DNA from 2 places in the Bradyrhizobium sp. CCBAU 53340 genome. Region 1 is predicted to be linked to the other one. Evidence: riboswitches for the same ligand, from Rfam matches in the RefSeq annotation. Region 1 holds a riboswitch; the other holds the start of a gene.
What was found. A riboswitch is a leader RNA that binds a small molecule or an ion and turns the genes downstream of it on or off. The one in region 1 is predicted to bind cobalamin.

Region 2: another riboswitch for cobalamin. It lies ahead of XH89_RS18585 (TonB-dependent receptor plug domain-containing protein); the one in region 1 lies ahead of XH89_RS24905 (DUF1636 domain-containing protein).

What each region holds. Positions count from the first base shown of each region.
Region 1 covers NZ_CP030055.1:5,202,437-5,205,932, reverse strand. The annotation lists gene XH89_RS24915 (cobyric acid synthase) at 1-1,143, opposite strand, end outside; gene cobO (cob(I)yrinic acid a,c-diamide adenosyltransferase) at 1,149-1,808, opposite strand; cobalamin riboswitch at 1,849-2,071, shown strand; gene XH89_RS24905 (DUF1636 domain-containing protein) at 2,167-2,541, shown strand; gene cobW (cobalamin biosynthesis protein CobW) at 2,538-3,496, shown strand, end outside.
Region 2 covers NZ_CP030055.1:3,911,336-3,914,831, forward strand. The annotation lists gene XH89_RS18560 (adenylate/guanylate cyclase domain-containing protein) at 1-154, shown strand, start outside; gene XH89_RS18565 (hypothetical protein) at 264-440, shown strand; gene XH89_RS18570 (hypothetical protein) at 656-868, shown strand; gene XH89_RS18575 (hypothetical protein) at 985-1,245, shown strand; gene XH89_RS18580 (hypothetical protein) at 1,385-1,606, shown strand; cobalamin riboswitch at 1,682-1,897, shown strand; gene XH89_RS18585 (TonB-dependent receptor plug domain-containing protein) at 2,092-3,496, shown strand, end outside.

The DNA of each region.
Region 1 (3,496 bases):
CGCCGCGTGCACAGCCGCAACGCGTGTCAGTGTCTTCTGCGGGCTCATGACCGTCTCGACATCCAGAAGCCCGAGGCCCTGCGTGTCGCCCGCGGGGCCTTCGATTCCTTCGGGGTCGGCGACGCTGCGCCCGAGCATCTGATAGCCGCCGCAGAGGCCGAGCACACGGCCGCCCCTGCGGTGATGCGCGAGCAGGTCGATGTCCCAGCCCTGCGCGCGCAGGAAGGCGAGATCGCCGCGGGTGGACTTTGAGCCGGGGATGATGACGAGGCGGACGTCGCCAGGGATCGCTTCACCCGGACGCACCATCACGAGATCAACTGAAGGCTCGAGCTTCAGCGGATCGAGATCGTCGAAATTGGCGATCCGCGACAGCGCGAGGCAAGCTACCTTGGTCTGGCCAGGCTTGCGCGCATCGCGCAGACCCAGTGCATCCTCGGCTGGCAATTCGCCGGCGCGTGCGAACCAGGGCAGCACGCCAAGACCGCGCCATGACGTTTTCTGTTCGATCAGTCGATAGCCATCGTCGAACAGCGTGGGGTCGCCGCGAAACTTGTTGATGACGAAACCCTGGATCATCGCGGCATCGTCAGGGTCGATCACGGTCTTGATGCCGACGAGCTGGGCGATCACGCCGCCGCGGTCGATGTCGCCGACCAGCACGACCGGCACGTCGGCCTTGCGCGCAAAGCCCATATTGGCAATGTCGGCCTTGCGCAGATTGACCTCGGCCGGGCTGCCGGCGCCCTCGACCAGCACCAGATCAGCGCGCGCCTTCAGCCGCTCAAAACTCTCCAGCACCGCGCCCATCAACGAAGGCTTCATCGCCGCATATTCACGCGCGCGCGCGGTCGCGATGCGCTTTCCATGCACGATCACCTGCGCGCCGACGTCGGTCTCGGGCTTGAGCAGCACCGGATTCATGTCGGTGTGTGGCTCGACGCCGGCAGCGAGCGCCTGCAACGCCTGCGCGCGGCCGATCTCGCCGCCATCGACGGTGACGGCCGCGTTGTTCGACATGTTCTGCGGCTTGAAGGGCAGCACGCGCAAGCCGCGTCGCGTGAAGGCGCGTGCGAGGCCGGTGACGATGAGCGACTTGCCCACGTCCGAGCCGGCCCCCTGGATCATCAGCGCGCGTGTCATCGAATTCAGAACTCGACGCCGGCTTGCGCCTTGATGCCGGAACGGAATGGATGTTTCACCAGCGTCATCTCAGTGACGAGATCGGCGATCTCGATCAGCTCGTCCTTGGCATTGCGTCCGGTGAGCACGACATGCGTCATTGGCGGCTTCGACGTCTTCAGGAAATCGACGACCTCCGCGATGTCGAGATAGTCGTAGCGCAGCGCGATATTGATCTCGTCGAGCACGACCATGCGCAGCCGTTCATCCGCGATCAATTCCTTGGCCTTCTCCCAACCGGCGCGCGCGGCCGCAATGTCGCGGGCGCGATCCTGCGTCTCCCAGGTAAAACCTTCGCCCATCGCGTGGAATTGGCAGAGCTCGCCGAAATGGCCGGTGAGCAGGCGCCGCTCGCCGGTATCCCAGGCGCCCTTGATGAACTGCACGACCGCGCAGGGGAAGCCATGCGCGACGCAGCGCACGATCATGCCGAAGGCCGAGGACGACTTGCCCTTGCCGGCGCCAGTATGGACGATGATGAGGCCCTTTTCGCCGCTCTTGGTCGCCATGATCTTGTCGCGGGCGACCTTGATCTTGGCCATTTTCGCGGCGTGCTTGGCATCGGTCGTGACAGCAGTCTTGGCGTCGGTTTCGTCGGCCGTTTGGGGCTCCGGTTCAGGCGTCATCGTATCCGGTCCTTCGGCTTGACAAGAGGCAGCCGGGGGCAAATGGTGGCCCGGCGTTGGTTCCTGTCCTATGACAGGCGAAGAGGGAATGCGATAGGGTCCGAATCGGCAAGATTTGGGTCCAAAATGCAGCCGCCCCCGCGACCGTGACCGGAGAGATGCCCAAAGCCACTGATCCCCCCAGGGGAATCGGGAAGGCGGGGATCGAAGGGCAAAGCCCTGCTCCGCAAGCCGGGAGACCTGCCAACGTGGACGATTTTTGGACCGGCGGACGGGGTGTTCCGCGACGGGGAAACGGGCCTTCGCAAGAACGGTTCGTGGGCCTCTTCGCCTCCCGCTGATACTTCTGGAAGAGGCGATGACCGTTACACTGCACGTCTGCATCACCTGCCGCGCCGGCCAGACGCTCGGCGAGGGCGAGACCACGCCCGGCAAGCGCCTGCATGGTGCGATCCTTGAGGCCGGCGTGCCTGACGGCGTCAGCGTGGTTCCCGTCGAATGCCTGTCTGCATGCAGCCAGGGCTGCTCGGTCGCGCTCAGCGCGCCCGGCCGCTGGTCCTATGTCTATGGCCGGCTGTCGGATGCCAACGCGCAGGACGTTGTCGCGGGCGCCGCCGCCTATGCTGCCGCGCCCGATGGTCTCGTGCCCTGGCGTAGCCGGCCTGAAATCTTCCGCAAGCAGTCGCTTGCCCGCATTCCCCCCATCGCCGTGTTGCCGGAGGCCGCCGAATGAACTCGCTCGCAAAAGTCCCTGTGACCGTGGTCACCGGCTTTCTCGGCTCCGGCAAGACCACGCTGATCCAGCATCTGCTGACCAATGCGGGCGGCAAGAAGCTCGCAGTGCTCGTCAACGAGTTCGGCAGCGAGGGTGTCGACGGCGAGATCCTGAAGTCCTGCGCCGACGCGAATTGTCCGGAAGAGAACATCGTCGAGCTCGCCAATGGCTGCATCTGCTGCACCGTCGCCGACGATTTCATTCCGACCATGGAGCAGCTCTTGGCGCGGCCGGTGCGGCCGGATCACATCCTGATCGAGACCTCGGGCCTCGCGCTGCCGAAGCCACTGCTGAAGGCGTTCGACTGGCCGGAGATCCGCTCGCGCATCACGGTCGACGGCGTGATCGCGCTCGTCGATGCCGAGGCCGTCGCCGCAGGCCGCTTCGCGCCGGACCCGGATGCTGTCGAAGCGCAACGCGCGGCGGACGAAAGTCTCGATCACGAGACGCCGCTGTCGGAAGTGTTCGAGGACCAGATCGCCTGCGCCGATATCGTGCTGCTGACCAAGGCCGATCTCGCGGGCGCTGCGGGCATCGAGGCCGCCAAGGCCGCGATCACCGCGGAGATGCCGCGCCGCGTGCCGATGCTGCCCATCACCGATGGTGCGATCGACGCGCGCGTCATCCTCGGCCTCGGCGCCGCCGCCGAGAACGATCTCGCCGCACGTCCCTCGCATCATGACGGCGAGGAGGATCACGAGCACGATGATTTCAATTCTGTCGTGATCGATCTTCCTGAAGTGACTGACGTCGACGCGCTGGTCGCATCGGTGCAGAAGCTGGCGCGTGAGCAAAACGTGCTGCGCGTAAAAGGCTATATCGCAGTCGCGGGCAAGCCGATGCGGCTATTGTTGCAAGCGGTTGGCGAGCGCGTGCGCCACCAGTTCGACAAGCCATGGGGCACGGGCAACAG
Region 2 (3,496 bases), 1.3 Mb from region 1:
CCGCTTCGACGACGCACGCACCGCGTTCGAGGCTGCGCTGGAGAGCTGCCCCGGCGACGGTCCTGCGCGCACCATGCTCGCCCGCATCGCAAAATTCGAGGCGAGCCCACCGGCGGCCGATTGGGACGGCGCCTGGTGGATGGACAGCAAATAGCCGTCTGCGTCCTGGCGAATAATTATTTCTACTTCATAACGATGTTCGCCGTGACCCATTTCCCGGGCTTAGGTTTGCTGTCCTTGTGGCGTTTGATGGGGACACGCCGATGACCGAACTCGAGGACAGGCTGGAACGGTTCGAGACGCTCACCGCCGAATGCGAGCTGATTGCCAAGCTCGCCACCGACAGCACCAAGCGCGAAGTCTATCTGAGGCTCGGGGAGCAGTATCGCCAGCTCGCGGTGGACATGCGCCAGGTGATCGCGACCAGGGCTGCCGCCTGACAGCGGCGGCAGGTTGCGGCCACAGACAAGGCACGATGCTTGGCATCCGCGCCTGTGGGAGCGGTCGTGCGGTCGCAATCCGTTCTTAACATTTGAGTCGCATCCTTGATGACGACGGGGATTCGCGCGTTGCGGTTCCCGGCGATGGGAATGCCTGGGGCAAGGTTGCGATGCAACGTTCCCCACCAACGTTGCTCGTGCGATGGTCACATCCCATGCGTCTTCTTGCGGTCATCATGTTTGCGCTTCTGACGGCAGCCTGCAACCAGGAGCAGGACGTCACGGGCTCGACCCCGGTCTGCCCGATGCGGACCTACACCTCCTACAATCCCCGTGACATGAGCCAGTGCGTTGCCGCCTGCAAGGCGTGCGATCACGGCAACACCGTCACCTGCTCGACGGCCTGCACGCTCCACGGCGCGCGGTGAGACGGCCGCGCCCCGGGGAACTGCGAGCGCTGAGTCGCTTGGCGGTGCCAGGACACCGGAACGATTCACATGGGTTAGTCATTAGAGGAGGGCGGCAGGACGCGGAGTCCTTTGGAATGGGTATGCTCGATCCCGGTCGGTTTCTGGTGTCGTGCCAGCAGTGCGAGGCATGGCCGATGGCCGCCAATATCAAGCGGTCGAGCTGGTCGGCCTCGCCGCACGAAGTGCGCTTCGTGTGCCCGCGTTGCCGCCGCGAGGAGACCGCCATCATCTCCGCCTCCGGTGAACTCACACCAATCAAGCGCATCGATGTTCCGCCGCGCGACGTCAAGACGGCTTGGGCTCAGGCCCAGCAGCGGCCAAGAGGGCGGGCCTAGCCCGCCCGTTTTGAGGTCAAGAGGGCGGGCATCGCCCGCCCGTCTAAGTCGAGAGGGCGGGCATAGCCCACCCGTTTTGGAACTGCGGTCGCGCGTCTGACGTTTCCGCCTCGACACCAAAGCAATCGGGACCGGGCGCATGATCAGCGAACATTTCGACACCCGCACACGGATCAACATGAAGCTGGCGCTGGACCGCGTCTGCCGAAATCGTCCCCGCGGCGAGGACCATGGCTTCCGACGATCGGTTGCCGAGAATATTATCCGCTGCGCACTCGCGGGGAGAACCGGCATCGGCCAGCTCGTCGACGCCGGCGAACGTGCAACGATCAGGACGCATGCGGAGCGGGAGCCGGTCTGATTGAGCCAGCGCAACCTTCGGTGCGGTGCTTCGACGCTGTTTCAACACGCAGATTGACTCTCCCTCGGCGCGACCCGTAAATTCCCCAGCGACGGTTCTCCTTACGGAGATCAAAAGGGAACGTTGTGCGGGATTTTCCCAACGCCGGGATTGTCTCAAAGCAGCGGCTGCCCCCGCAACTGTAAGCGGCGAATCTTTCGTCATATGCCACTGGGAATCTCGGTCCTGGGAAGGCGACGTAGAGGTCACGACCCGCGAGCCAGGAGACCTGCCGTCAGCCGTGGTCACACGCGAAGATGTCGGTCGGGGAGTACAGGCATTAGCTTCACCGGAGCAAGTTCGCGCTCCGTCGTGAAACCTCGTTCGCTGTGACGTGCCACTGACGTCATACCGAGGTTACAAGAGTGTCCCGCATCGTCCCTGCCGCCAGGCGCTTGAGCGCCGGCCTTGTCGCGTCGTTTTCCCTTTGCTCACTCGATCTTTCCGTGGTTCAGGCACAGCAGTCGGCATCGCCCAACCTGCTGCCGCCGATCGATGTCGCGTCAACCGAACGTCCAGCCAAGCCGCTGGGCGGGCAGCGTAACCCTGACAGGCCGGTGCAGAGGCGCCGCGCTCTGCCGCCGAAACCCGAAGCGCTGCCGGCGCCGCCCCCTGTTGCCGGCGTGTCTGCCGCCAATTTGTTTCCGACTGTCGTCGTCAGCCCAACGGGCGTGGTCACGCCGACCAATCTGGTTGCGAACTCGGTCACGGTCCTGACCGCCCGGGACATGGAGCGCGATCAGCGCCGAACGGCGTCCGACGCGCTCAGCGCCGTTCCAGGGCTCAATCTCGTCCAGACCGGCGGGCCAGGCGGACAGACGTCGATCTTCATGCGTGGAACGAATTCAAATCATACCAAGGTGCTGATCGACGGCATCGACGTCAGCGATTCCAGCAGCCCGAACCGCTCGTTCGATCTCGGCAAGCTGCTCACCTCCGACCTTGAGCAGATCGAAGTGTTGCGCGGTCCGCAGAGCGGTCTCTACGGCGCCGACGCGCTGGGCGGAGTGATCTCCATGGTGACACGGAAGGGCGACGGTCCGGCGCGCGCGACGGGCTCGGTCGAAGCAGGCTCGTTCGGTACGTTCAACCAGACGACCGGGCTGAGCGGTTCGCAAGATCACTTCAACTACGCCTTCAACGTCGCGCATTTTCGCGCCAGCGACGTACCGGTGACGCCCGTCGAACTGCTGCCGCCTGGTCAGAAGGCGATCGGCAACCATTACGACAACACGACCTATTCGACCAAGCTTGGCGCCGATGTCAGCGAATCCGTGACGCTCAATGCCGTTGCGCGGTACACCGATGCCACGCTGCACTTTACGGGCGACAGGTTTGATCCCGTGACATTGGCGAGTTTTCCCGCGGCTGCGCAAAGCACGCAGACGGTGCACCAGCTCTTCACGCGGGGAGAGGCGATCTGGTCCGCGCTCGATGAGCGGATGAAGAGCTATGTCGGTGTCAACTACACCAATCACCGCAACGACGACATCTCGCCCGGTGACGCGATGCCGACCATGACGACCGGCGATCGTGTCAAGTACGATTGGCACACCACGACTGAGCTTGCGCCCAATAACTATGTGATCATCGGTGCGGAGCACGAGACCGAAACTCTGCAAACCGCGACGGTCTCCGCGCAAAACGTCAACAAGGCCGGCTATACGGGGTTGCAGTCCCAGCTCCGGGATCGGGTCTTCGTCACGGCCAATGTCCGGCAGGATGACAACGAGCGGTTTGGCGAGCACCCGACCTTTCGCCTGGCCTCTGCGATGATCGTGCCGGTCACGGATACGAAGTTCAAGGCAAGCTACGGCACGGGATTCAAGGCGCCGACGCTCAATCAGCTCT